3 regions of the Janthinobacterium sp. 64 genome follow, and region 2 is predicted to be linked to each of the others. Evidence: predicted binding sites of a transcription regulator. Region 2 holds the regulator's gene; each other region holds the start of a gene.
The links. The regulator sigma-54, encoded in region 2, starts transcription at its own class of promoters, with help from an activator protein. The targets are predictions, from matches to a motif close to TGGCANGNAANCTGCTTT.
Positions count from the first base shown of each region.

Region 1: a site for sigma-54 is predicted at 2,710-2,727, ahead of CLU91_RS03665 (circularly permuted type 2 ATP-grasp protein). Genes of this name have one in related genera too.
Region 3: a site for sigma-54 is predicted at 6,551-6,568, ahead of pedF (cytochrome c-550 PedF). Genes of this name have one in related genera too.

Region 1 covers NZ_PHUG01000001.1:843,148-852,941, forward strand. Annotated here, with positions in the region: gene CLU91_RS03650 (hypothetical protein) at 1-128, opposite strand, end outside; gene CLU91_RS27740 (hypothetical protein) at 239-418, shown strand; gene CLU91_RS03655 (hypothetical protein) at 430-1,380, shown strand; gene CLU91_RS03660 (sensor histidine kinase) at 1,451-2,578, shown strand; gene CLU91_RS03665 (circularly permuted type 2 ATP-grasp protein) at 2,763-4,232, shown strand; gene CLU91_RS03670 (alpha-E domain-containing protein) at 4,226-5,170, shown strand; gene CLU91_RS03675 (transglutaminase family protein) at 5,170-5,979, shown strand; gene CLU91_RS03680 (peptidase) at 6,070-6,948, shown strand; gene CLU91_RS03685 (alpha/beta hydrolase) at 7,056-8,396, shown strand; gene CLU91_RS03690 (Fur family transcriptional regulator) at 8,500-8,925, shown strand; gene CLU91_RS03695 (GNAT family N-acetyltransferase) at 8,932-9,450, opposite strand; gene CLU91_RS03700 (CobW family GTP-binding protein) at 9,519-9,794, opposite strand, start outside.
Region 2 covers NZ_PHUG01000001.1:4,265,613-4,275,406, reverse strand. Annotated here, with positions in the region: gene CLU91_RS18815 (YqaA family protein) at 1-122, opposite strand, end outside; gene ilvA (threonine ammonia-lyase, biosynthetic) at 324-1,859, shown strand; gene queF (NADPH-dependent 7-cyano-7-deazaguanine reductase QueF) at 1,954-2,796, shown strand; gene CLU91_RS18800 (PTS sugar transporter subunit IIA) at 3,130-3,612, shown strand; gene hprK (HPr(Ser) kinase/phosphatase) at 3,649-4,584, shown strand; gene rapZ (RNase adapter RapZ) at 4,738-5,601, shown strand; gene CLU91_RS18785 (enoyl-CoA hydratase/isomerase family protein) at 5,602-6,687, opposite strand; gene hpf (ribosome hibernation-promoting factor, HPF/YfiA family) at 6,823-7,185, opposite strand; gene CLU91_RS18775 (RNA polymerase factor sigma-54) at 7,255-8,733, opposite strand; gene lptB (LPS export ABC transporter ATP-binding protein) at 8,738-9,493, opposite strand; gene lptA (lipopolysaccharide transport periplasmic protein LptA) at 9,493-9,794, opposite strand, start outside.
Region 3 covers NZ_PHUG01000001.1:4,458,668-4,468,461, reverse strand. Annotated here, with positions in the region: gene adh (aldehyde dehydrogenase) at 33-1,553, opposite strand; gene CLU91_RS19645 (beta-propeller fold lactonase family protein) at 1,806-2,762, opposite strand; gene CLU91_RS19640 (TonB-dependent receptor family protein) at 2,968-5,112, shown strand; gene CLU91_RS19635 (substrate-binding periplasmic protein) at 5,170-6,003, opposite strand; gene pedF (cytochrome c-550 PedF) at 6,029-6,514, opposite strand; rRNA gene rrf (5S ribosomal RNA) at 6,730-6,842, opposite strand; rRNA gene CLU91_RS19620 (23S ribosomal RNA) at 6,981-9,794, opposite strand, start outside.

The DNA of each region.
Region 1 (9,794 bases), 3.4 Mb from region 2:
GCCGGCAGCAAGAGGAAGTACAGGCCCAGCACGTGCATGGCCAGGATCAGCGCGACGGCCGCGCCTTTCAGGCTCAAGCCATCCCGCATGCGCATGGAAGCGGACGGTAGATAGTGGTGCAATGGCATGCGGTTTCCTGTGGGCGCCGGGCGCGATGGCCCATTCTAGCGAAACTTGACCTTAGGCATTAATAAATCCGCAAGGTATCGTCTGGCGCGCCCTTTCCCGCCAGATTCCAGTGCCTGCTCCGGCAGTTGTTGTACGAAGGACGACTTTTTTCAACATTCTGGCCGGCCTGCTGCCGCGCCAGTTTGTCGCCTCCGAGTTGCTTGAGCGCGTGGAAGTGTTCCGTGGCGCGAATACCTACATCAATGGCGCGCCGCGCACCGTCGTCGTCTCCGCCTCGGTCGACTTCTAAACGCTCATTCCATGCCCGGCAAGGGCGCCGCGCCGCGTGCGCCCCTGTGCAATCGCTTGTGCCTGGGCGACAATGCGCGCATGACACTGCGCCCCGCCCTCCTCTCCCTGTTGCTCTTCGCCACCGCCGGCACCGCCCTTGCCCAAAAGCAAGCCGCCTGTCCCTACGCCGCCTGGAAGAGCGGCTTCAAGGGCGATGCCCGGGCGCAAGCCACGTGTTTGCTGCGTCCCGTGAAACTGTATGCGCGCCTGGGCGACAGCGCGCCGCTGCCAGACTTCCTTGCCGCCCGCATCGGCCAGCGCACGGGCATCGCCCCGGCCCGGCTGCGCGCCTGGCTGGCGCAGCAATCGGTCAGCGAGGCGGACGTGGGCGGCGCCGTCGACGCGCCATTGTCGCGCGCCGTGGGCCGGCTGGCCGCACCGATGGCCCGCTATTTCGTCATCCACGACACCAGCTACCCGAATTTCCTGCTGGAATCCATTCCTGCCCACATCAACGACGCCAGCTGGGATTTCAACAACTTTACCTTGCGCAATCCGGCGCTGGGCGGCGGCCCGAAGGGACACGTGTACGTCAACCGCCTCGGCGAGTCATTGTCGGTGCGCGACTTTGGCACGCCCGGCTACGCCAGCAAGCTGGAGAAGGACAAGCCCTCGCTGACGGGCCTGTTCCTGCACGTGGAACTGGTGCAGCCGCGCCACTCCGTGCCCGGCGGCGGCAGGGGCAACGATGGCCTGGCGCCCGATCCCGGCTTTACGCCCGCGCAATACGAGCGCCTGGCCCTGCTGTACATCGCCGCCAGCGTACGCAAGGGCACGTGGCTGATCCCCGCCTTCCACGCCGTGATCGACACAGGTTTTGCGAATGGTCATGACGATCCGCAGAACTTTTCGCTAGAGCTGTGGGATGCGGCCCTGGCCCATTTGAGCGCCGTCATGACAGGCGCCGACGCGCCGAATTGAACGCCACCCGCGCGCTGATTTGGAGGATACTTTAGCTCCCGCCGAAGCTTCGTGCGGATGGAGAGCTGCGATGACCTATGCCTCTGACCAGAAAATGCACACGCTGGACGTGCCCGCCCGCACGCGGCGGCTCTTCAGCATGCGCGACGCCGTGCTGACGCAGTGGGAACACGAAGTGCGCGCCAAGGTGCGCGGCGCCGACGCCTTGCTCACGCCCATCCTGATCAATACCTTGCCCGCCTTCTTCGACAATCTGGCCGAAGCGCTGACGCCAGGCTATCCGCGCGACAATGCCACCAGCAATACCAACGCTCCTGCCGTGCATGGCAACGAACGGGCGCGCATGACCAGCTATGGCCCGGAGCAAGTGATCCAGGAATACCAGATCTTCCGCGACTGTTTCGCCGACGCAGCCCTCGAGGCGGGCGTGCCGCTGCGGCGCCGCGACTGGAAGGTGATCAATGCCTCGATCGATACGGGCATCCGCGAAGCCATCCTGGAATTTACGGCCATGCACGACAGCTTTCAGCGGCGCATCGCGGCCGGCCTGTCGCACGACATGCGCAATCCCCTCTCCGTCATGCTCAACAGTGCCCAACTGCTGCAGCGGCGCGCGCAGCAGGTCGACGTGCCGGCCCTGGCGTCGAAAATTCTCGAACACGGCAAGCGCCTCGACGAGATGATCCAGGAATTGCTCGATACGCTCAGCTACCACCGGGGGCAAAAGCTGCCGCTGGTGCTGCAGCGCTTCGACATCCTGCCGCTGGCGCGCAAGGTGGGCGACAGCGTCAATACGGGCCACCCGGGCAAGTGCCTGGTCACGGGCGCGTCCGTCACCGGCTGGTGGTGCGAAAATTCGCTGCGCCGGGCCTTGGAAAACCTCGTGGGCAATGCCCTCAAGTACGGCGACGAAGGCCCCATCCATATTCACGTCAACACCCTGCGAGAACGCATGATACTCACCGTGCACAACACGGGCAGCAGCATCGCGCCCGAGCAGACGGAGCGCATCTTCGAATACCTGCGCCGCGAACACCAGGGCAGCGCGCCCGGCTGGGGCATCGGCCTGCCCTTCGTGCAAAACGTGGCGGAAAGCCATGGCGGCAGCGCGCTGGTCGACAGTGCGCCGGAGACGGGCACCACGTTTACCATCGACCTGCCCGTCGATTGCCGCCCCTTCGTTACGCCAGACGCCTGATTTCACGCGCCCGCGCCCCATAGCCCTGCAGCATCGACGCCGAATCGATGCAATAGCGCACCAAAGCGGTGCGGCGCATGGATTTCCGCCACAAAAATGGTCATATATACACGTTCGTTCGGCTGCCGTGTTGGCACGCTTCCTGCTGAGCTATACATAGACACGGCTCAAGGGAAATCACAACATGGCAAATTTTTTCAATGAAATGACTGCGGATGACGTGGGATCGGACAGCACCGTACGCGAACACTATCGTGAATTTGGCAACTGGCTGGCGCAGCAGTCTCCCGAGACCATCGCCCGCAAGCGGGCCGAAGCCGACCTGACGTTTCGCCGCGTCGGCATCACCTTCGCCGTGTATGGCGACGATGCCGGCACGGAACGCCTGATTCCATTCGACACCATCCCGCGCATCATCCCCGCCGCCGAATGGGCGCAGATGCAGACGGGCCTGGTGCAGCGCGTGCAAGCCTTGAATATGTTCATCCATGATATTTATCATGAGCAAAACATCATCAAGGCGGGCATCATTCCCGCCGAGCAAATCTACAAGAATGCCCAGTACCGCCCGGAAATGCAGGGCATTGCCGTCGCGTCCGACATTTACGCCCACATCGCGGGCGTCGACATCGTGCGCGCGGGCCAGGGCGAATTTTATGTACTGGAAGACAATCTGCGCGTGCCGTCCGGCGTGTCCTACATGCTGGAAGACCGCAAGATGATGATGCGGCTGTTCCCGGAACTGTTCGCGCGCAACCGCATCGCCCCCGTCGACCATTACCCGGACATGCTGCTCGACAACCTGCGCTCCGTCGCCCCGATGGGCGTCGATGACCCCACGGTCGTCGTCATGACACCGGGCATGTACAACTCCGCCTATTTCGAGCATGCGTTTTTGGCCCAGCAAATGGGCGTGGAACTGGTCGAAGGCAAGGATCTGTTCGTCAACGATAACTCGGTCTACATGCGCACCACGCGCGGCCCCAAGAGAGTCGACGTGATCTATCGCCGCGTGGACGACGATTTCCTCGACCCGCTGGCCTTCCGCTCCGATTCCTCGCTGGGCGTGCCTGGCCTGCTGTCCGTGTATCGCGCCGGACGTGTCACCCTGGCGAACGCCATCGGCACGGGCGTGGCCGACGACAAGTCGATCTATCCTTTTGTTCCCGACATGATCAAGTTTTACCTGTCGCAGGAACCCATACTCAACAACGTGCCCACCTACCAGTGCCGCAAGAGCGCCGATCTGTCCTACGTGCTGGCCAATTTGCCGAAACTCGTCGTCAAGGAAGTGCATGGCGCGGGCGGCTACGGCATGCTGGTGGGGCCGGCGTCGAGCGCCGCGCAGATCGAGGATTTCCGCCAGCGCCTGCTGGCCAATCCGGGCGGCTACATCGCCCAGCCAACCCTTGCCCTGTCCGCCTGCCCCACGTATGTGGATGCGGGCATCGCGCCGCGCCACATCGACTTGCGCCCGTTCGTGCTGTCCGGCAAGACGATTTCCATGGTGCCCGGCGGCCTGACCCGCGTGGCGCTCGGCGAAGGCTCGCTGGTGGTCAACTCCTCGCAAGGGGGCGGCACCAAGGATACCTGGGTACTGGAAGCCACATTATCAGAAGAAAAAGCAGCTTTTGCAGGAGAGAAAACATGCTGAGCCGCACCGCCGATCATTTGTTCTGGATGGCCCGCTACACGGAGCGGGCGGAAAACACGGCGCGCATGCTCGACGTCAACATGCAAACGTCCATGCTGCCGCAGTCCGAACAGGACGCGGAGCAAGGCTGGCGCGCCACCCTGGGCATTTCCGAGCTGCAAAGCGCCTACGACCACAAATATGGGCGCTTCCACACGCGCGACGTGCTCGACTTCATGGTGCGCGACCCGAACAACCCGTCGTCCATCCTGGCCTGCCTGACGGGCGCGCGCGAAAACGCCCGCGCCGTGCGGGGGACTTTGACGACGGAAGTGTGGGAAATCCAGAACGCCACCTGGCTCGACATGCAGAAACGCTTGAACAGCAATCTGCTGGAGACGGACCCCAGCGCCTTCTTCGAATGGGTCAAATACCGCTCGCACCTGTCTCGCGGGGTCACGTTGGGCACCATGCTCAAGGACGAGGCGATCCACTTCATTCGCCTGGGCACCTTTCTGGAGCGGGCCGACAACACGGCGCGCATCCTCGACGTGAAGTTCCACGGCGCGCGCGACACGTCGAAAGACATCACCCAGCGCGACTTTTACTACTGGGCGGCCCTGCTGCGCTCGGTGTCCGGCTTCGAGATCTACCGCAAGGTCTACCGCGACGTGATCACCCCGGCGCGGGTGGCGGAGTTGCTGATGCTGCGCGGCGACATGCCCAGGTCCTTGCTTGCCTGCATGGATGACGTGGTGGAAAATTTAAAACACATCCGCAACGATGTGTCGGCCGATACGGAACGGTTTGCGGGCAAACTGCACGCGGAACTGAAATTCGGCCATATCGACGACATCATGAAGGCGGGTTTGCACCATACCTTGACGGAGTTTCTGGAAAACATTTACGACCTGGGCAACCGGGTCAGCCGCGACTTCCTCGTTCCCTTGGCGGCCTGATGCAGCTCACCATCCGCCACGCTACCCATTACGCCTACAGTGCACCGCTGGCCTACACCATCCAGCAACTGCACCTGACGCCGCGTATCGAGCCGCAGCAGCGGGCTCTGTCCTGGCACATCAGCACGCCGGGCCGGTGCCACGCCTACACGGATGCCTACGGCAATCTGTCGCACATGCTGACGATTAACGGCAGCCATCAATCGCTGAGCCTGGTGGCGCATGGCGTGGTGGAAACCATCTACCCGCACAAGGGACGGCTGAACCTGGTCGACACGCTCTCGCCGCTGTTGTTTACCATGCCGACGGCCCTGACGCAGGCCGATTCCGCCATCCTCGACCTGGCGGCCGCCAGCCTGCCGGACCGCACAGTCACGGCAGGCACGGGCCATCTGCTGCGCCTGGCCGAGCACATCGTCGGCAAGGTCGCGTATGCAAGCGGCGCCACCATGGTCACCACCACGGCCGGCGACGCGCTGGCCCTGGGGCGCGGCGTGTGCCAGGACCATGCGCACCTGTTTTTGGCTTGCTGCCACGCCTGGGGCATCCCGGCCCGCTATGTCTCCGGCTATATCGATCCGGGCACGACGGGCCACGCGGCCAGCCATGCCTGGGTCGACGCCTGGGCCGAAGACCCGGATTTCGCGGGCTGGGTCAGCATCGATGTGACCCACGCGCGGCTGATGACGGATGCGTATTGCCGCCTGGCCATCGGACGCGACTACGATTCTGCCGCGCCCGTGCGCGGCGTGCGCCAGGGTGGCGGCACGGAAACGTTGAGCGTCGACGTGCAGATCGTGCCTGTATGACTGGCAGAAATGAGGCTGGGCGGGCCTTGCCGGCAGGTGGCACGGCCCGGCTGGTGTAAAATGCTTCCCCTTTTGATGTGATTTACGACGATGACTTATTGCATAGGCATGCGCCTCAACGAAGGCCTGGTCTTCCTGTCCGACTCCCGCACCAACGCCGGCGTGGACCAGGTGGGCACCTTCCGCAAGATGAGCGTGTTTGAAAACCCGGGCGAGCGCATGCTGGTCCTGATGACGGCTGGCAACTTGTCGATCTCGCAGGCGATCCGCCAGATCGTCTCCGAACACGTCGATGCGGATGGACGCAGCATCTGGAACGTGGCCAGCATGTACGATGCGGCGCGTATCGTGGGCGACGCCGTGCGCACCGTGCACTTGCGCGAAGCGAAGGCCCTGGCCGACTGCGGCATCGATTTCAATGTCAGCATCATCTTGGGTGGGCAGATCGGCGCCGAGCGTTGCCGATTGTTCCAGGTGTATTCGGCCGGCAATTTCATCGAATCGCACGATGAAAACACGTATTTCCAGATCGGCGAAGCCAAATATGGCAAGCCCATCATCGACCGGGTCGTCAATCCGTTCACGCGCCTGGACGAGGCGGCCAAGTGTGCCCTCATTTCCATGGATTCGACCCTGCGCTCGAACATTTCCGTCGGCTTGCCGCTCGACCTGCTCGTCTACGAGACGGGCAGCCTGGCCGTCACGCGCTTCGTCACCATCGATGAAAAGAACCAGTATTTCCGCATGATCCGCGACACCTGGGGCGAACAATTGAAACATGTGTTCGAAGGCATCGTCGATCCCGTATGGAATGCGGCGCCCGAGACGACGACGAACGTGCTGTCGTCCGCCAACATGCACAGCAAGCCCGTGCGCGTGGCCATCCCCGAGCACGTGAGCCGCGGCGGCCTGACCGTGGCGCCCCTGCAATCACTGGCGCAGCAGTTCAGCGACGACAAGCAGCATTGATCTGCCGCGCACCGGCTGCGCGCGGCGCTGGACAAGTCGCTTTTCGCGTGCTTTTATGGCAATATGGGTGACATTTAATTCAGATTGACCTGAAAGGCTGGTGGCGCATGGACTTGATCACTTCCGCTGTGGTGGCAGCCATCGAACATGGCGCGCCCGGCCACGCTTCCGAAGCCGTCGCCAGCCACTATGAGCGCCTCAAGCAAGCCATCGCCAGGTTCGACAGCGCCGCCGCCATCCTGGCCGCCATTGCCGCGCTGGAAGCCGAGCCTGAAAATACTCAGCTACGACTGGCCCTGTCGGCAGCCCTGTCCAGCGCGAAAGTGCCCGATGACATGGAAACCCTGTTTGCCGCGCAAGGCTTGCTCGATGCGCTGCAGCGCCCGCCTTCACCGCTGCCCGACGTGGCATCGGCGCCCGCGCCAGCCGACAAAAGCGCCGTCGTGTCGAATTATGCGGTGGTCAAAGTGTATTTCGCCACGGACCGCCAGCGCGATGTGGGCAAGCCGCCGGCGCAGCGTTTCAGCGGCGAACGCAACATCCTGAGCGGCAACGGTCCGCTCAGCTATGGCAGCTGCGATATCAGCATTCCCCGCGACCACCGCATGGGCCAGCTGGAATCGCCGTCGCTGTGGCGCCTGGAATTTCGCGACGACCCGGCCAAGCACGTGGTGCTGCTGTCGGCCGAGGTGCAAGACCGCGATAACTTCTTTGCCGCGCTCAAAACGCAGATCCGCGCCTCGGCCGATAAAAGCGCCTTTATCTTCGTGCACGGCTACAACGTGAGTTTCGAGGATGCGGCGCGGCGCACGGGACAGATGGCTTACGACCTCGGTTTCGATGGCGCGCCCGTGTTCTACAGCTGGCCGTCGCGCGGCGCGGTGGCCGGCTACACCATCGATGAAAACAATATCGAATGGAGCACGCCCCACATGACGGCCTTCCTGGCCGATTTTCTCGCCAGCACGGAGGCGGCGCACGTGTATCTGGTGGGACACAGCATGGGTAGCCGCGGGCTGGCGCGGGCCGTGGCCGACTTGCTGGGGGCGCAGCCGCAGCTGGCGCAAAAGATCACGGAGCTCATCCTGTCCGCGCCCGATATCGACGCTGCCATCTTCAAGCACGATATCGCGCCCAAACTGGCCGGTGCGCGCAACCCCGTCACTTTGTATGCCTCGTCGCAAGACCTGGCCCTGGCCGCCTCGAAAGCCGTGCACGGCTACGCGCGCGCGGGCGACAGCGGCGCCGGCATGCTGATCGTGGCGGGCGTGGAAACCATCGACGCCACCGGGGTCGACACGAGCTTCATGAAACACTCGTATTTTGCGGAAAAGCGCTCGGCCCTGTCCGACATGTTTTATCTGATACGCAACCAGGCGCGCGCCGACCAGCGCTTTCTCGACCCCGTCGATACGGCGGCCGGCCGCTATTGGACGTTCAAACCGTGACGCCGTTTCATCCGCAGCGGCACGCATGCTAAGATACGGCCCATAGGGAGGCAACGGGCACGGCGATGACGCCGCCAGCCGATCCCCCGCAAGCAGGCTTATCATGTTGACATCATCTTCTACACCGCACGCCGAATCGCTGATCCGCAACACCAACGCCCGCGTCACCAAGACGCGCGTGAAGGTGCTCGACTTTTTAATGGCGCAAAGCCGTTCGCTGACCCACCATGAAATCCAGCAAGCGCTGTCGCAGGACAGCGATATCGATTCCGTCACCCTGTACCGGGTGCTGGAATGGCTGACGGAAAATGAACTGGTGCACCGCATCGCGGGCGCCGACCAGGTATGGCGCTTCAGCGCGGGCGCCGGCCACCAGGCGCACGAACATGCCCACTTCCAGTGCACCAAGTGCGCCAACGTCACCTGCTTCAATGAAGTCAAGCTGCCCCCGCCCGTGCTGTTGCCGGAAGGTTTCAGCGGCGGCGAAGTCGATTACCTGATCAAGGGCCTGTGCCCGCGCTGCAAATAGCGGGCGTCACTTGAGCAGCAGGGCCAGGTGATGCTCGTCATAAAAGAGTTCGCCCACGCGCATCGAGCGCGGCTCCGTGCCATACGCGAGAAATCCCAGCGATTCATACAGCCGCAGGGCGGCATTGTTTTCCGCATTCACGCTCAAATGCACTTGCATGATGGCCGGGTCCGTCTCGGCCTGTTCGATGCAGGCGTTGACGAGGCGCCGCGCCACACCTTTCCCCCGCTGCGGCACATCGACGAACACACCCCATAGCATGGCTTTGTGCCACAGCTGGCGCATGGATTCGCGCCGCAAGCCGGCAAAGCCGACCAGGCGTGCGCCATCGAAGGCGCCAAAGCCGCGCTGCAAGGCGCCACCGGCGATGCGCTGCGCATGTTCTTCCGGCGTGCGCGCCAGTTCATCCTCGCGCGATGAGGAAAACGCGCTGGGCGAGTCAAGGATGGCGCGCAGGCGCAGCGCGCAAAAGGCGGCGGTGTCGGCTGGCGTCAGCAGGCGGATGACGATATCGGGTGCGGGCATGGTGGAATCCGGCAGTTTTTTCCATTATACCCACGCGCGCGCCAGGGCGGGCACGCCCGCTTCCACGCTCATGCCGCCGCCGTGGCCGGACTGTCCACTATACAGCGGTCCAGGCCCCGGATCAGCATATCCTGCGGCAAGTCGCGGCCAATAAAAATGATCTTGCTGGCGCGCGTTTCATCATCGCGCCACGGCGCACCCAGTTCCGAGCCCATCAGCATGTGCACGCCCTGGAAGACGGCGCGGCATGGCAGATCGGCCACGTACAAAATGCCCTTGTAGCGCATCAGCTGGGTGCCGAACAGCTGCACCACGGCATCGAGGAAATTTTCCACCTGCAACAT
Region 2 (9,794 bases):
GCCGGCTCCGAGCCGAGCGGCAACAAGGTGGCGGAAATAAAGCTGATCAGAAAGACCGATGTCAGCCCGACTTCCGGTGCTGCGATCAGCTGCAGCAGCCAGGCGATTGCGGATTCGATCATGGAACACTTCGCGATGCAGTATGGCTCTCCATTATAATGAAGAGCAGCTTGCGCGCCGCACAATCCGCGCCGGCAGGCAAAGGCATACCCGCCCGTAGTTCCACAGAGCATTTTTGTCGCCAGGCTATCCGCCGCGGCGCCGCCGCTATCGCCCGACACGTTCCAGACCCTTTCTGGCCCAGAATCACTTGCTTGCAGACTATGAACATCGACTACCTCAAGAAAATCCTGACCGCCCGCGTCTATGACGTCGCTACCGAAACGCCGCTGGAACTGGCCCCTGCCCTGTCGCAGCGCCTGAACAACCAGATTTACTTCAAGCGCGAAGACATGCAAAGCGTGTTCAGCTTCAAGATTCGCGGCGCCTACAACAAGATGGCCCAGCTCAGCGATGCGGAACGCAAGCGCGGCGTGATTTGCGCCTCGGCCGGCAACCATGCCCAGGGCGTGGCCCTGTCGGCCGCGCGCATGGGTTGCCGCGCCGTCATCGTCATGCCCACCACCACGCCCCCCGTCAAGATCGACGCCGTCAAGGCGCGCGGCGGCGTGCATGTGGAAATCGTGCTGCACGGCGAGTCCTACACGGATGCCTACAATCATGCGCTGACCCTGGAAAAGGAACAGAAGCTGACCTTCGTGCACCCGTTCGACGACCCGGACGTGATCGCCGGCCAGGGCACGATCGGCATGGAAATCCTGCGCCAGCACGCCGGCCCCATCCACGCCATCTTCGTCGCCATCGGCGGCGGCGGCCTGATCGCCGGCGTGGCGGCGTACGTGAAGCAGATTCGCCCCGACATCAAGATCATCGGCGTGCAAACAGTCGATTCGGACGCCATGGCGCGCTCGCTGAAAGCGGGTGAACGGGTCACCCTGCCCGACGTGGGCCTGTTTTCGGACGGCACGGCCGTGCGTCTGGTGGGCGAGGAAACCTTCCGTTTGGCGCAGCAATATGTCGATGACATCATCATCGTCGACACGGACGCCATCTGCGCCGCCATCAAGGATGTGTTTACGGACACGCGCTCCATCCTGGAACCGGCCGGCGCGCTGGCCATCGCGGGCGCCAAGGCCTACGTGGAACGGGCCAGCCTGAGCAAGCACCCCATCGTCAACCAGACGCTGGTCACCATCGCCTGCGGCGCGAACATGAATTTCGACCGCCTGCGCTTCGTCGCCGAGCGGGCCGAGCTGGGCGAGTTCCGCGAAGCCGTGTTTGCCGTCACCATGCGCGAACAGCGAGGCAGCTTCAAGCGCTTCTGCTCGCTCATCGGCGCGCGCAACGTGACGGAATTTAACTATCGCATCAGCGATGAAAAAGCGGCGCACGTGTTCGTCGGCATTCAGATTGCCGACCGGCATGAGTCGAGCGTGCTGGCGAAGACCTTCGAGGAACACGAATTCAAGACGCTGGACCTGACCCACGACGAGCTGGCCAAGTCGCACATCCGCCATCTGGTCGGCGGCAAGAGCCGGCTGGCGCAGGACGAGCTGCTGTACCGCTTTGAATTCCCCGAACGCCCCGGTGCGCTGATGCGCTTCCTCGACAGCATGGCGCCGAACTGGAATATTTCACTTTGCCACTACCGCAGCCAGGGCGGCGACGTGGGCCGCATCCTGGTGGGCCTGCAAGTGCCGCCCGACGAGATGGGAGAATTCGCCCGCTTCCTCGATACCCTCGGGTACCGTTACTGGGATGAGAGCAGCAATCCTGTATATAAATTGTTTTTGGGTTAGTTATAACCCAAGCGAAGAAGCTGGGGTCAGACCCGACGGGTCTGACCCCGAAATAGGCTACCATGCGTCCTTGACCGAACTACGCCACACGACCATGACCACCACCAACGACCTCGCCGAACAATCCCCCCTGGGCAAAAGCTCCGCCTACCGCAGCGATTACGCGCCGGAACTGCTGTTTCCGATTCCGCGCCAGGGCAAGCGCGACGAGCTGGAATTGCGCGGCACCTTGCCCTTCTTCGGCCTCGACATCTGGAATGCCTACGAACTGTCGTGGCTGAACCAGCGCGGCAAGCCGCAGGTGGCCATTGCCAAGGTCAGCGCGCCGGCCGATTCGCCCAACATCATCGAATCGAAATCGTTCAAGCTGTACCTGAACTCGTTCAACCAGACCAAGCTGGACAGCCCGGATGCGCTGCTGGCCTTGCTCAAGCAGGATTTATCGAACGGCTTCGGCGCGCCCGTGCAAGTGGAACTGACCTTGCAGGAAGACTTCGGCAAGCTGAAAATGGGCGAATTCGATGGCGTGCTGCTGGACCGCCTGGACCTGGAAATCACGCAATACACGCCCTCGCCGCTGCTGTTGAAGGCGGCACTCGATGAAGCGCCGGTGGAAGAAAAACTCGTTTCGCACTTGCTCAAATCGAATTGCCTGGTGACGGGCCAGCCCGACTGGGGCAGCGTGCAGATCGACTATGCAGGACCGCAGATCGACCAGGAAAGCCTGTTGCGCTACCTGATCGGTTTCCGCGAGCACAATGAATTCCATGAGCAATGCGTGGAGCGCATCTTTGTCGATATCTTGCGCCAGTGTAAGCCGCAAAAACTGTCCGTGTATGCGCGCTATACGCGCCGCGGCGGGCTCGATATCAACCCGTGGCGCAGCAACTACAGCACGGGCACGATGCCGGGCAATCTGCGCAATGCGCGCCAATAACCTCGCGCAACACCACGAAACCATGCCAACAGGAATGTTGGCTGTGTTTTAAAACAACGTTGCAGTAGTGCCGCAGAGCATGTCACAGACGCTGAAAAATCGGAAAATCGGCATTCAGCGGCGGAAAAATCTGTTCGCCGCGTGTTTTTAATCAAGAAATAGCCGATACACGCCGGTGTTATTTTTTTGCTAAAATGATGGCCACGTGGGCTGTAGCGCCCACTGCGCCCGCAGCGGGCGTATACTGTTGAGAATTGGCGTTACAGGCCGCCGAAACAGGCCTATAATTCGGCTCGCAAGCCCTCTGCGCATTGCACCATTTCATTGAGTGTCATGACTAATCTTAGCAAAATATTATCCCTCGAAAACGTCCTGCTGGACCTGGAAGTGTCCAGTAAAAAGCGCGCCTTCGAGCAAGCCGGCCTGATCTTCGAAAACAATTACGGCATCGCCCGCTCTACCGTTTCGGACAATCTGTTTGCCCGCGAACGCCTGGGCTCGACTGGCCTGGGCCATGGCGTAGCCGTGCCGCATGGCAGAGTCAAAGGCAGCAAGACCCTGAAAGCGCCGCTGGGCGCCTTCGTGCGTCTGGCCGAGCCGATTCCGTTCGAGTCGCCCGATGGCAAGCCCGTCAATCTGCTGTTTTTCCTGCTGATTCCCGATCATGTCACCCAGCAACATCTGGAAATCCTGTCGGAAATCGCCGAAATGTTTTCCGACGATGCCTTCCGCACGGCGCTGGCGACGGATCCGGAACCGAAATCCGTGCATTCGCGCATCGTCAATTGGCAACCCAGTCTGCAAGCGGCGGGTTAAACTTCAGGTATTCCTCCACTCCTGAAGAAGACTGCCATGTTGCAAACGCCGCTGACGATACAACGCCTGTACGACGATAATCGTGAAAGTCTGCAACTGGGCTGGTTCGCCGGTTTCCCCGGCGGCGAGCGCCTGATCTCGGGCGACGTCTCGTCGGCCGCCGACCAGGTGGGCCACTTGAACCTGATCCATCCGGGCCGCATCCAGGTCTTCGGTCACCAGGAAATCAATTACTACCAGCGCCTGAAGGTCAACACGCGCACCCACGTGATCGGCGAGCTGATCGCCGGCGGCCCGCCCGCGCTGATCATCGCACAAGGGCTGGAAACGCCGCCCGACATCCTCGCCATTTGCGACGAACAAAACATTCCCCTGTTCTCGACCCCGCTGCCGGCCGCGCAAGTGATCGACTTCCTGCGCGTCTACCTGTCCAAAAAGTTGGCGCAACGCATCATCATGCATGGCGTGTTCATGGACGTGCTGGGCGTGGGCGTGCTGATCACGGGCGATTCGGGCCTGGGCAAGAGCGAGCTGGGCCTGGAACTGATTTCGCGCAGCCACGGCCTGGTGGCCGATGACGCCGTCGAATTCTCGCGCATCGCACCGAACATGATCGAAGGCCGCTGCCCGCCGCTGCTGCAAAACCTGCTCGAAGTGCGGGGCCTGGGCTTACTCGACATCAAGGCCATCTTTGGCGAAACGGCCGTGCGCCGCAAGATGCGTTTGAAACTGATCGTGCATCTGGTGCGCCGCAACGCCCTGGAAGAAGAAGTCGAGCGCCTGCCCTTCCTGTTCCCCACGGAAGACGTTCTGGGCTTACCCGTGCGCAAGGTCGTCATCCCCGTCGCCGCCGGCCGCAACATCGCCGTGTTGCTCGAAGCGGCCGTACGCAATACCATTTTGCAACTGCGCGGCATCGATACCTTGCAGGAGTTCATGGAACGGCAGAGGTTAGCAATGAGCGGTGATTAGCAACGTAGGTCGGATTAGCGGTGGCGAAGCCGCCGCGTAATCCGACGACATTGTTGACGTGTGCAGCAAAGAAATACGACAGTCTAAATTGCAATAATTTGTAAAAATCATTGCCTTGGAGCAGAGCGCCGATCTTTATTGTATGATCGGCGTATGCATATCGTCCTTATCACCGGAATATCCGGCTCCGGTAAATCCGTCGCGCTCAATGTGCTGGAAGATACCGGTTACTATTGTGTCGACAACCTGCCACCGGCCTTGCTGCCCAGCTTGGTGCAAACCTTGCTCGACGAAGGCACACCGCAACTGGCCGTCGCCGTCGATGCGCGCAGCGCCGAGTCGCTGGCCAGCTTGCCGCACAATGTGGCCCTGCTGCGCGACCAAGGGCACGACGTCAAAGTCATGTTCCTCACGGCTACCACGCATTCGCTGGTGGCGCGCTTCTCGGAAACGCGGCGCAGCCATCCGCTGTCGCACGAATTGCGTCCGAACCAGAACCCGGCCAGCCGCCGCACCCTGATCGAATGCATCTCGGAAGAACGCGAGCGCCTGTCGGCCATTGAGCAGCTGGGCCATGTGATCGATACGTCGGAACTGAGCGCCAATAAATTGCGCGCCTGGATCAAGGATATCGTCGCCTCCGAACGCGCGCCGCTGACCTTGTTCTTTGAATCGTTCGCCTTCAAGCTGGGCGTGCCGCTGGACGCCGATTTCGTCTTTGACGTGCGGGCCTTGCCCAATCCCTATTACGACCTGGCGCTGCGCCCGCTCGACGGACGCGATGCGCCCGTGATCGCCTTCCTCGACGCGCAGCCGAGCGCGCTGGAGCTGCTGGCCGACATCCGCGCCTTCATCGAAAAATGGTTGCCGTCATTCAAGTCCGACAACCGCAGCTACCTGACGGTGGCCCTCGGTTGCACGGGGGGCCAGCACCGCTCCGTGTACATGGCGGAACGGCTGGCGCAATACTTCGGCCCCAACGAGCGCGTGGTCCTGCGCCACCGCGAGCGTAGCTAGTTAATTCAAGTGGCGCAGCGGATGCGCTTGAGCCGGCCAGACGGGGGCAAAGAAGCGCGCCACCATGGCTGCATCGACCTCGTCCAGGCTGACGGGGTTCCAGCGCGGTGCATTGTCCTTGTCGACCACCAGCGCGCGCACGCCTTCGAGCACTTCGCCATGCGCGAAGTTATGGCGCACCACCGTACGCTCCAGGCGCAGGCAATCGGCCACGCCCAGGTGAGCCCCCCGCTGCAGCAATTCCAGGGTCACCGACATCATCAGGGGCGAACGCAGGCGCATGGCCGCCAGGGCCTTGCCCGCGAACGCGCTGTCGTCCTGCGCCAGCGAGGCCATGATGGCGGCCACGGAAGGCGCGCCGAAGTGGCGGTCCAGCGCCGCGCGCGCGGTGGCCAAAGAAGAAGCCCCCGCCCCGGCCTGGAACGGTGCCGCCAGCGCCTTGATAGCGACCGGCAAGGCCTCGCCCGGCGTCGAGTCGAACAGGGCCAGCAGCGTCCCCATCTGCGCCTCGGGCAGGTAGACATCGGCCAGCCCCGTGTACAGGGCATCGGCCGCGTTGATCGTCAGGCCCGTCAAGCCCAGGTACAGGCCCAGCTGGCCGGCCAGGCGCGACAGGAAATAACTGCCGCCCACGTCCGGGAACAAGCCAATATTGACTTCCGGCATGGCCATGCGCGTGCGGCCCGTGACGATGCGCAGGCGGTTGCCTGGCCCGGCTTGCGCCACGCCCATGCCGCCGCCCATCACCACGCCATCCATCACGGCGATATACGGTTTCGGATAGAAATGAATCACATGATTTAAGGCGTATTCTTCCGTAAAGAAATCTTCCAGCAAGGCACTGCCGCCTTGCGGCGTGGCCAGGCCCGCATCGTAAAAGAAACGGATGTCGCCACCGGCGCACAGGGCTTTTTCGCTGCTGGAACGGATCACCACGGCGTCCACCTGCGGATCGTCGCGCCAGGCCAGCAACGTCGCGCTCAAGGCGCGCACCATCTCCAGCGACAGGGAATTGAAGGCTTTCGGACGGTCGAGCACGATGTGCCCGGTGCGGTTGCGGATGGAGGTCTGGACGAAGTCGCTCATGGCAGGCAGGAAAGAAGTGAAAGTGCAAACATTCTAGCCCTTGCGCGGGGAAGATTGCGTTCGACAGGTACGGGCGCAAAAAAGGGCGCAAGATGTGCGCCCTTAGTTGATCACAACTGCTGGAAGCGGGTGGCCTTAAACGGCGACGACGGCGTCTTCCTCGGAGTTGTCTGGCAGATGCTTGATCGCCTCTTTACCGTGCCCTTGCACTTTGGTTTTGTATTTCATCACTTGCCTATCGAGCTTGTCGATCAGGGTATCGATCGCGGCGTACAGGTCGTGCGCCAGGCTTTCCACATAGACAGTCTTGCCACTCAGACGCAGGTTGACTTCAGCCTTTTGACGTTTTTCTTTCTCTTTGAGGTTATCCACGGTCAGAATCACGGCGATATCGATGACTTGATCGAAATGACGTTTCACGCGCTCCAGCTTCGTTTGTACGTATTCACGGATGGCTGGTGTCACTTCGAGATGATGTCCGCTGATGGTGAGATTCATACACACTCCTAAAGATGATCGGGTTCGTGCGGTCCATCCTGTCCGGCCCGCAGAGGAACCGAAAAAAACTTACAAACACTTACGCAGGCTCACTGGCGGAATTTTCAACGCTTCCCGGTATTTGGCAACAGTACGTCGCGCAATCACCATGCCTTGTTCCCCCAGCATGTCCGCAATCTTACTGTCGGATAAAGGATTTTTAGGGTCTTCTGCTCCTGTCAGTTGCACGATCAATGCCCGTATCGCCGTCGATGACGCTTCGCCCCCCGCTTCGGTGGCGACGTGGCTACCAAAGAAATATTTCAACTCGAACATGCCGTGCGGGGTCAGCATGTACTTTTGAGTTGTTACCCGCGAGATAGTACTCTCGTGTAAACCTAGTGTATCAGCTATTTCACGGAGCACAAGGGGGCGCATGGCAACGGCCCCATGCGAGAAAAAGTTCTTTTGTCTTTCTACTATCGCCTGTGCCACGCGCAGGATGGTGTCGAAGCGCTGGCGCATATTCTTGATCAGCCACTTGGCTTCCTGCAACTGCGCACCCATGGCGCCCTCGCCCTTGCCCTGCTTGAGCAAGTTGGCGTACATGGCGTTGACGCGCAGGCGCGGCATGACGTCATTGTTCAGGGTGACTTGCCAGCCATTGCGCGCGCGCTTGACGACGACATCGGGTACCACGTAATCGGACACATCCGAGGCGAACACGGCGCCCGGATGCGGATTGCACTGGCGAATCACCGTCTGCGCTTCGCGCAAGTCTTCCTCGTCGCAATCGAGGGCTTTTTTCAGCTTGTTGAAATCGCGCTGGGCAAACCAGGCCAGGTGCTTTTCCACGATGACGAGGGCCATGCGCCGCGTCACCATGGCGACGTGCGGCAAACGCTTGATCTGCAGCGCCAGGCATTCGGACGCATTGCGCGCGCCCACGCCGGGCGGATCGAAACTTTGCAGCAGCGACAAGGCCGTGCGCAGTTCGTCGGCGTCGATTTCCAGCTCTTCCGGCAGGCGCGCCAGGATGTCGTCGAGCGACTCTTCCAGGTAGCCATTGTCGTCGAGCGCGTCGATGATCAGCTCGACCAGCGCGCGGTCGCGCAATTCGAGCACCGTCACGCGCATCTGCTCCATCAGGTGCTCGCGCAGGGTGCAGTGATGGGCCTCCAGTTGCGGACGCGAATCCTCATCGTCGGGCGCCTTGCCGCGGCTCGCCTCGCTCCAGTCGCTGTCGCCGCCGTCCGCGGCGGCCGGGCCCTCGCCCGCCTCGCCGTCAAAGGCTTCCGCTTCGGCCGGCGCCGCAGGCGCCTCCTGGCCTGGCGGCTGGGGCGGCGCTTCGGCCGGCGCGGCCGTGGAACTGAGGGCCCCGTCGGACAGCAGGCGCAGCGAATGGTCGAGCGGATCGTCCAGGCGTTCGAGCAAGGGATTGTCCGTCAGCAGTTGCTCTAGTTCCTGGTGCAATTCCAGGGTAGACAATTGCAACAGGCGTATCGATTGCTGCAACTGCGGCGTCAGTGCCAGGTGCTGCGAAGTGCGCAGCTGCAATGATTGTTTCATTGGCTCACATACGGAAGTGTTCGCCCAGATAGACCCGGCGTACCGACTCGTTCGCGATGATGTCGTCGGGGCGTCCCGACGCCAGCACCGAGCCCTGGTTGATGATGTAGGCACGGTCGCAGATACCCAGCGTCTCGCGCACATTATGGTCGGTGATGAGCACACCGATATTGCGCTCCTTCAAGAAGCGCACGATACGCTGGATCTCGATCACGGCGATGGGGTCGACGCCGGCGAACGGCTCGTCGAGCAGCACGAAACGGGGGTCGGTGGCCAGCGCGCGGGCGATTTCCACGCGGCGGCGCTCGCCACCCGACAAGGACAGCGCCTGGTTCTCTCGCAACTTTTCAATTTGCAAGTCGGCCAGCAATTTATCCAGGCGCTCTTCGATCTCGGCCTTCTTCAAAGGACGGCCTTCAACGGTCTGGATTTCCAGCACGGCGCGGATATTGTCTTCCACCGTCAGCTTGCGGAAGACGGACGCTTCCTGCGGCAGATACGACAGGCCCATCTGCGCGCGGCGGTGGATCGGCAGGCGGGAAATGTCCACGCCGCTGATATCGATGCTGCCGCCGTCCGACGGCACCAGGCCGACGATCATGTAGAACGAGGTGGTTTTGCCGGCGCCGTTCGGGCCCAGCAGCCCCACCACTTCGCCGCATTCGACTTGCAGTGAGACATCATGCACGACTTGCCGCTTGCCATAGGTTTTTTGCAGCCCGCGAACGATCAGGGTGCTGCCGCAACGAGTATTGTCCATTATTTCTTTCCTGGCGCGGGCGTGGCCGGCGCTTTCTCCGCCGCCGGTGCCTTGGGCTTCGGCTGGATCACCATGCGCACGCTGCCGCCATCGGGCGTGCTGGTGCCGCTGTCGGAATTTTCCATTGTGAATACTTCCTTACGGCTGTCATACGAGATGAAGGCGCCGTTGGCCACATCGGTCACTTTCGTGCCTTCCAGGCGCGTCAGCTTGGCCTTGGAAAACAGTTTCACCACTTCCGTCTTGTTGTTGTATTCCACGCGCTCCGCTTCGCCTTCCACCCACAGGTCGCCCGCGCCAT
Region 3 (9,794 bases), 190 kb from region 2:
CCCCGACCAAGGGTGCGGCGCCTGTTGCCGGTTTAGAAGAAGCCCAGCGCTTTCGGGCTATAGCTCACCAGCAAGTTCTTCGTTTGCTGGTAGTGGTCGAGCATCATCTTGTGGTTTTCGCGGCCGATACCCGATTGCTTGTAGCCGCCGAACGCGGCGTGGGCTGGATACAGGTGGTAGCAATTGGTCCACACGCGGCCCGCCTGGATGGCGCGTCCCATGCGGAAGGCGCGCGAACCGTCACGCGTCCACAAGCCGGCACCGAGGCCATACAAGGTGTCGTTGGCAATCGCCAGCGCTTCGGCCTCATCCTTGAAGGTGGTCACGGAGACGACCGGTCCGAAAATCTCTTCCTGGAAGATGCGCATCTTGTTGTTGCCCTTGAACACGGTCGGACGCACGTAGTAGCCGCCCTCCAGATCGCCGGCCTGCGTATGGCGCTCACCGCCGGCCAGCACTTCGGCGCCTTCCTGGCGGCCGATGTCGAGGTAGGACAGGATTTTTTCCAGCTGCTCCTGCGACGCCTGGGCGCCGATCATGGTGGACGAGTCGAGCGGGTTGCCCTGCTTGATGGCGGCCACGCGCTTCAAGGCGCGTTCGATGAATTTCTCGTAGATCGATTCCTGGATCAGCACGCGCGATGGACAGGTGCACACCTCGCCCTGGTTCAGCGCAAACATGGTAAAACCTTCCAGGCACTTATCGAAATAATCATCATCGGCATCCATCACGTCTTCAAAGAAGATATTCGGCGACTTGCCGCCCAGCTCCAGGGTGACGGGAATCAGGTTTTGCGCGGCATAGCCCATGATCAGGCGGCCCGTGCCCGTTTCGCCCGTAAAGGCGATCTTGGCGATGCGCTTGCTCGAGGCCAGCGGCTTGCCCGCTTCCAGGCCGAAACCGTTGATGATGTTCAGCACGCCCGGTGGCAGCAAGTCGCCGATCAGTTCGATCAACACCATGATGGACGCCGGGGTTTGCTCGGCCGGTTTCAAGACGACGCAATTGCCGGCGGCCAGGGCTGGTGCCAGTTTCCATACGGCCATCAGAATCGGGAAATTCCACGGAATGATCTGGCCCACGACACCGAGCGGCTCGTGGTAGTGATAGGCATAGGTTTCCGCATCGATTTGCGCGACGGAACCTTCCTGCGCGCGGATGCAGCCGGCAAAATAACGGAAATGGTCGATGGCCAGCGGAATGTCGGCATTCATCGTTTCGCGGATCGGCTTGCCGTTGTCGATGGTTTCCGCCGTGGCAATCAGGCTCAGGTTTTGTTCGATGCGGTCGGCGATGCGGTTCAGGATATTGGCGCGCTCGGCAGGCGAGGTCTTGCCCCAGGCATCCTTGGCGGCATGGGCGGCGTCCAAGGCCAGCTCGACGTCTTCCGCCGTGGAACGGGCAATTTCGCAAAATGGCAAGCCCGTGATCGGCGTAATGTTAGGAAAGTATTCACCTTTTACTGGGGCAACGAATTTGCCGCCGATGTAATTGTCATAGCGTTGTTTGAAGGGATTGGCTACGCCCAGTTTGCTGATGTCTGCGAGATTCATGTCGTCCTCTATCGGGTTAATTAGAATGGAAATACTTTAATTAAAATCAAACGTCCTGGTACAGATGGGGTGAGTACACGGAGTCTTCCGCAAATGCCGTGCCAGCTCGCCATCCCACTACAAACTTAGCCGCTTTTCCCCCTGTTACAAGGGTGTGGCGTCAATACCGGCGCGCTTTTCAGCGCATGCCCGGGCTTGAGCCGCTGCACAATGGAACAGGTGTACCAGACTGGAACACCTGCACCTGTGTCACTAGCGAATCACCACGCCCCATGGCAATTCGCCCACGGCAATATCGGCCACCTTGCGCGCGCTGGCCGTGTCGATGACGGAAACGCTGTTCGAGCGGCCATTGGCCACGTACAGTTTGCTGCCATCGGGCGTGATGGCCATATTCCACGGACGCTTGCCGACGGGAATGGTGGCCGTGACCTGATGACTGGCGGTGTCGATCACCATCACCGTGCCATCGATACCGTTCGAGACATACACCTGCTTGCCGCCAGGATGGACGGCGATGCCATTCGCATTCTTGCCCGCTGGAATGGTGGCGATGGCCTTGCGCTCGGCCATGTCGATCACATACACGGCATTGACCAGTTCGCACGCCACGTAGGCACGGCCCGAGTCCGGACTGAAACCGATGCCGCGCGGCCGCAGGCCCACGGCGATGGAAGCGACCTGGCGGCGTTGCGCCACATCAATGACATCGACTTGCTCGGCCTCTTCCGCACTGACCAGCAGCCAGCGCCCGTCCGGGCTGAATACGGCATGTTCCGGGTTACGTCCGTGCACCTTGATATCGGCTAGCAAGACGCCCGTCTGGCCATCGAGCAAGGCCACGCTATTGTTTTCCTCGACGGCCACGGCCACATGACTACCATCTTGCGAGGCGCTGACCCCTTCCGGCGACTTGCCCAGCGCCACCGTGCGCACGGGCGTGCCGGTCGCGTTATCGATCAGCAACAAGGCGCTGCTGGCCGCATCGGTAACAAACAATTGCCGTCCGCTGGGGTCGGCGGCGATGCCGCGCGGCCGCTTGCCTGCCGCGATCTGGCGCACCACCTGGTCGGTGGCCGTATCGATCACGCTCAAGGTGCCCGATTTTTCATTGGGGACATAGGCAAAAGGAGCGGCCTGGAGGGCGGTGCTGGCGAGCGCAGGCAGCAGCCAGCACACCTGGCGCAAGCGTGAGAAGAAGTTGGGCATAATCACCTTTTCAATGGAAAAACACAGGAAAAGCGCGCGGCATCGGCGCCTCTGAACATTGCTGCATGCAAACGCCGTGCCACCGACACGCGTATAATTTCAGCCCACCAATGGAGACATGGCAGGCATATTGCTTGATACAACTATGCAGACCTGCGCCGCGCACGCGACCAAAGCAGGCTTTTAATCACATTGGAGAATCCGCATGCAGCATCGTTTCCGCTTGAACACCATTGCCAGCCTGTTTGTCGCCGGCAGCGCCACCCTCGCCCCCCACGTTTTTGCCGCCGAGGCAGCTGACCTGGCCAACGGGCAACTGATGGATACGGTGGTCGTCAGCGGCAGCCGCATCGCCCACCCCAGCCAGGAAGTGCCGGCCTCGATCGACGTTGTCGACAGCGCCCGCATCCAGGATGGGCAAATCCGCGTCAACGCGTCGGAAGCGCTGGCCGCCGTGCCAGGCCTGGTTGTGCAAAACCGCCAGAACTATGCGCAAGACTTGCAGATCTCGTCGCGCGGCTTCGGCGCACGCTCGGCTTTCGGCGTGCGCGGCGTCAAACTGGTCAGCGATGGCATTCCTGCCAGCATGCCGGACGGCCAGGGCCAGGCCGCCACCTTCAACCTCGACACGGCAGAACGCATCGAAGTGCTGCGCGGACCTTTCTCCGCCATCTACGGCAATCACTCGGGCGGCGTGATCCAGCTGTTTTCCAGGGATGGGCAAAATCCCCCGTCCGTCGAATTGAATGTAACGGGCGGCAGTTTCGGCACCAGCAAGGTGGACCTGACGGCACAAGGCCAGGCAGGCGGTATCGGCTACGTGCTCGACGGCTCGCGCTTCCGCACGGATGGTTTCCGCGACCACAGCGCCGCCACGCGCGAACAGGCCTTCGGCAAGATCACCGTCAAGCCCAATGCGGACAGCAAGCTGACCATCGTTGCCAACAGCCTGCATCAAGGCAACACGCAAGATCCGCTGGGCGCCACCTGGGCCACGTTTGCCCGCGACTCGCGCGCCGGCGAAATCGATACGACGGATACACAGAACCCGAAACGCACCCTGGCCGAGCGCTACAACACGCGCAAGAGCATCGACCACCAACAAATCGGCGCCACTTATGAACAGTCGTTCGGCGACGACCGCCTGCATGTGATGGTGTATGGCGGCAACCGCGATGTGATCCAGTACCAGGCTTTCAACATCGGTTTCCAGAACCCTCCCTCACACTCAGGCGGCGTGGTCGACTTCCAGCGTCAGTTCTATGGCATCGATACCAATTGGCTGCACGTGAACCAGCTGGCCGGCGGCAAACTGAGCACCACCATCGGCATCGATTACGGCCGCTCCAGCGATGACCGCACCGGCTATGAAAATTACATTGGCAATAGCTTTGGCGTAAAAGGCAAGCTGCGCCGCGACGAGCAGGATGTCGTCTCCAGTCTCGACCCGTATATCCAGGCGGAATGGCAAAGCGGGCCATGGCTGCTGAGCGCTGGTGTGCGCTACAGCAAGATGAAAGTGTCGGTCAACGACCGCTATCTCAGCAATGGCAACGACAGCGGCAGCCTGGAGTTCAGCCACACGACACCGGTGCTGGGCCTGCTGTATAAACTGACGCCGAACGTCAACGTGTACGCCAGCGCCGCGCGCGGCTTCGAAGCGCCTACCCTGAACGAACTGTTTTACTCGGGTAAAAACAGCGGCTTCAATTTCAACTTGAAACCCGCCACCAGCACCAACCTGGAAGCGGGTATCAAGGCCAGGATCAATCACAACACGCAGGTGAACGCGGCCGTGTTCCAGATCAAGACGAATGACGAACTGGTGGTCGACGGCCAGAACTCTGGTAACGGTCGCACCAGCTACATCAATGCCAGCAAGACCTTGCGCCAGGGTATGGAAATATCGCTGGACTCGAACCTGCCGTATGGTTTCACGACAAAAGTGGCGCTGACCAGCCTGCACGCCGTGTATGACCAGGCCTTTGGCAGCGTGCGCGAAGGCAGTCGATTGCCGGGCATACCCAGCGCCAACCTGTTTGCGGAACTGGCGTGGAAAGACACGCTCGACCGCTTCGGCGCAGCGCTGGAAAGCGTGGCCAGCAAGCAGGTCTACGCGGAAGACAGCAACATCGAAAAGCCGGCGCCAGGCTACACGGTGTTCAACGCGCGCTTCAACGCCAAGCAAAACGTAGGGAATTGGCGCTTCAAGGAATTTGCCCGCCTGAACAATCTTTTCGACAAGACCTACGTGGGCTCCGTCATCGTCGGCGACAGCAACAAGCGCTACTATGAAGCGGCGCCGGGACGTAACTGGTTGCTGGGGGTTAGCGCCCAGTACAGTTTCTAAAGAAAAAGCCCGCGTATCGGAAGATACGCGGGCTTTTTACCTGACTAGCATGACCTGTTACGGCCGCGCTTCCTTCACGCCATATTTCTCAAAGATAGCTTTCAATTCGCCGCTGGCCGCCATCTCGTTCATGGCTGCCTGCAGCAACTTGCCCACGTCGAGTTGTTGCTTGCTGACGGCCAGGCCCACGGCCCAGCCGGCACGCGGCAAGCGGGCGAACGCCACTTCGCTCAAGGGGAAAGCGGGATCGCTTTTCAGCACCGACTCGATTTCCGAACGATTCGCCAGCACCGCGTCGAGCTTTCCCGCCTGCAATTGCTGCAAGGCTTCGGCGGCCGTGTCGAAGATGCGCACGTCGTCGCGGTACTTGCCATTGTCTTCGCCCAGCATCAGCATGGCGGCGATCGATACTTTTTCCACGCCGATACGCTTGCCAGCCAGCGTAGCGACGCCATCGAACTGCGGCACGGCTTGCGCGCTGCGCGCCAGGCGCACGGTTTCCACGTAGTACGGTGCGAAGATCTCGACCTTGTCGTTATCCGCCATCAATTTCTTGTCGACGGGCACATGCAGCATCACGTCGGCAGGACCATAACCGAGGTAATGCCCCTTCCACACCATATTGCGCAAATCGTCGTTCAGGTTTTCGCCGGCGGGAAATGGCAGCAAGCTCAGTTTCAGCCCCAGCTTTTTCGCCAGCGCTTCGGCGATGTCGATATCGATGCCCGTGCCCTTGTCGGAAAACGGAGAAAACTCGTTATACACAGCCACTTTCAGGCTGCCCGACTGCTGCACTTTCTGCCAGTCGGCGCGCGCCGGCGCGGCTGCGCACAGCGCCAGGCAAGCGAGCGAGAGCATCGCTCGCTTGCCCCGGAGTTGAAATGAACGCATGGGACTCCTTCGTGATCAATTCGGCTTAATTGGATTCGCGGCGGGTTTCCAGGTAGGTCTTGATGGCCCACATGGCTTCCTGGTTGAACACGCCTTCGAACGGCGGCATGTACACGGCGCCATTGCGTACTTTACCGTGACGAATAGTCGTCAGGAAATAATTGTCCGTTTCCTTATAGCAAGCCTGTTTCTTTGTCTCATTCTTGATACCGAAGCAATCGCGGTCGAGCTGGCGCAAGTCCGGCGCGATACCGCCCGAGATGGCTTCGATGCCGTGGCAACGCGCGCAATTCTGGTTGTAGGCCGAGGTGCCGACCGTCAAGGCCAGCTTGTTGCCACGATACGGGTTTTGTTCGAGCCACTTGTCGCCCACCTTGGGCAAGCCGGTGGTGTCGACGCCTTGCGGCGTGACATTGCCGTGCGCATAGGCATGCGGCAAGGTCAGCAGGGAAGTGAGGGCAACGGCGCCGGCGGCCGCCATGCCGAGCAGGGTACGAATGGAATAGGTCATGCTGGTCTCCTTGGTTTTTTTAGTGAATATCCAAGAAGAGCAAATGCCATGCCATGCGTATTTGCCCCGCATCCGGCCGCCCATGTATCAATTTGGAACAGCTGCAACACGTATATGTGTCACCGCACGTGTAATCCGCCAGCGCCAGATAAAACCACCAGACGAAAAAAAACCCGACCATTGCTGATCGGGTTTTTCTCTACTGCGTATAACAAGCCTGACGATAACCTACTTTCACACTGGTTGCAGCACTATCATCGGCGCAAAGTTGTTTCACGGTCCTGTTCGGGATGGGAAGGGGTGGGACCAACTTGCTATGGTCATCAGGCATAACTTGTACTGGCATTTGTCCTCAATGGAGCGACAAAGCCTGAATCTGGAAGAAGCAAAGATTGGGGTAATGACTGGTAGTATCAACAAACACGCAACGTTGTACCGTCTTATCCTCTGTACCTGCTAAGGTTATAGGGACAAGCCGTACGGGCAATTAGTACTGGTTAGCTTAATGCATTACTGCACTTCCACACCCAGCCTATCAACGTCCTGGTCTCGAACGACCCTTCAAAGAGCTCAAGGCTCTGGGAAATCTCATCTCAAGGCAAGTTTCCCGCTTAGATGCTTTCAGCGGTTATCTCTTCCGTATTTAGCTACCCGGCAATGCCACTGGCGTGACAACCGGTACACCAGAGATACGTCCACTCCGGTCCTCTCGTACTAGGAGCAGCCCCCTTCAAATTTCCAACGCCCACGGCAGATAGGGACCAAACTGTCTCACGACGTTTTAAACCCAGCTCACGTACCACTTTAAATGGCGAACAGCCATACCCTTGGGACCGGCTACAGCCCCAGGATGTGATGAGCCGACATCGAGGTGCCAAACTCCCCCGTCGATATGAACTCTTGGGAGGAATCAGCCTGTTATCCCCAGAGTACCTTTTATCCGTTGAGCGATGGCCCTTCCATACAGAACCACCGGATCACTATGTCCTACTTTCGTACCTGCTCGACTTGTCAGTCTCGCAGTTAAGCACGCTTATGCCATTGCACTATCAACACGATGTCCGACCGTATCTAGCGTACCTTCGAACTCCTCCGTTACACTTTAGGAGGAGACCGCCCCAGTCAAACTGCCTACCATGCACTGTCCCCGATCCGGATAACGGACCAAGGTTAGAACCTCAAACAAACCAGGGTGGTATTTCAAGGTTGGCTCCACGAGAACTAGCGTCCCCGCTTCAAAGCCTCCCACCTATCCTACACAGATTGGTTCAAAGTCCAATGCAAAGCTACAGTAAAGGTTCATGGGGTCTTTCCGTCTAGCCGCGGGTAGATTGCATCATCACAAACATTTCAACTTCGCTGAGTCTCGGGAGGAGACAGTGTGGCCATCGTTACGCCATTCGTGCAGGTCGGAACTTACCCGACAAGGAATTTCGCTACCTTAGGACCGTTATAGTTACGGCCGCCGTTTACTGGGACTTCAATCAAGAGCTTGCACCCCATCATTTAATCTTCCAGCACCGGGCAGGCGTCACACCCTATACGTCCACTTTCGTGTTTGCAGAGTGCTGTGTTTTTATTAAACAGTCGCAGCCACCAGTTTATTGCAACCCTTTCACCCTTCTGGAGTAAACCAGTCAAGCTACCGGGGCGTACCTTTTCCCGAAGTTACGGTACCAATTTGCCGAGTTCCTTCTCCCGAGTTCTCTCAAGCGCCTTAGAATACTCATCTCGCCCACCTGTGTCGGTTTGCGGTACGGTCTCGTATGACTGAAGCTTAGAGGCTTTTCTTGGAACCACTTCCGATTGCTTCGTGCACAAGTGCACTCGTCTCAACCCCTTGAATTCCGCGCCCGGATTTGCCTAAGCGCCTTCTATGAGCCAAAAACCAACTATTCCAACAGTTGGACAACCTTCCGCGATCCGTCCCCCCATCGCATCATACGACGGTGCAGGAATATTAACCTGCTTCCCATCAGCTACGCATCTCTGCCTCGCCTTAGGGGCCGACTCACCCTGCTCCGATGAACGTTGAACAGGAAACCTTGGGCTTACGGCGTGGAGGCTTTTCACCCCCATTATCGCTACTCATGTCAGCATTCGCACTTCTGATACCTCCAGCATCCTTTACAAGACACCTTCGCAGGCTTACAGAACGCTCTCCTACCATATATATTGCTATATATCCGCAGCTTCGGTGACTGGCTTAGCCCCGTTACATCTTCCGCGCAGGACGACTCGATCAGTGAGCTATTACGCTTTCTTTAAATGATGGCTGCTTCTAAGCCAACATCCTGACTGTTTTAGCCTTCCCACTTCGTTTTCCACTTAGCCAATCTTTGGGACCTTAGCTGGCGGTCTGGGTTGTTTCCCTCTTGACGCCGGACGTTAGCACCCGACGTCTGTCTCCCAAGCTCGCACTCATCGGTATTCGGAGTTTGCAATGGTTTGGTAAGTCGCAATGACCCCCTAGCCATAACAGTGCTCTACCCCCGATGGTGATACTTGAGGCACTACCTAAATAGTTTTCGGAGAGAACCAGCTATTTCCAAGTTTGTTTAGCCTTTCACCCCTACCCACAGCTCATCCCCTAATTTTTCAACATTAGTGGGTTCGGACCTCCAGGGCGTGTTACCGCACCTTCATCCTGGCCATGAGTAGATCACTTGGTTTCGGGTCTACACCCAGCGACTGATCGCCCTATTCGGACTCGATTTCTCTACGGCTTCCCTATTCGGTTAACCTTGCCACTGAATGTAAGTCGCTGACCCATTATACAAAAGGTACGCAGTCACGGAACAAGTCCGCTCCTACTGTTTGTATGCACACGGTTTCAGGATCTATTTCACTCCCCTTCCGGGGTTCTTTTCGCCTTTCCCTCACGGTACTGGTTCACTATCGGTCGATTACGAGTATTTAGCCTTGGAGGATGGTCCCCCCATATTCAGACAGGATGTCACGTGTCCCGCCCTACTTGTCGTACGCTTAGTATCACCGGTCTGATTTCGAATACGGGACTATCACCCGCTACGGTTCCTATTTCCAGAGGATTCTTCTATCAGTCCGACTATCACGTACAGGCTCTTCCCATTTCGCTCGCCGCTACTTTGGGAATCTCGGTTGATTTCTTTTCCTGCAGCTACTTAGATGTTTCAGTTCGCCGCGTTCGCCTTGCATACCTATGTATTCAGTATGCAATACCCTAAAAGGGTGGGTTGCCCCATTCGGAAATCTGCGGATCAAAGTGTGTTTGCTCACTCCCCGCAGCTTATCGCAAGCT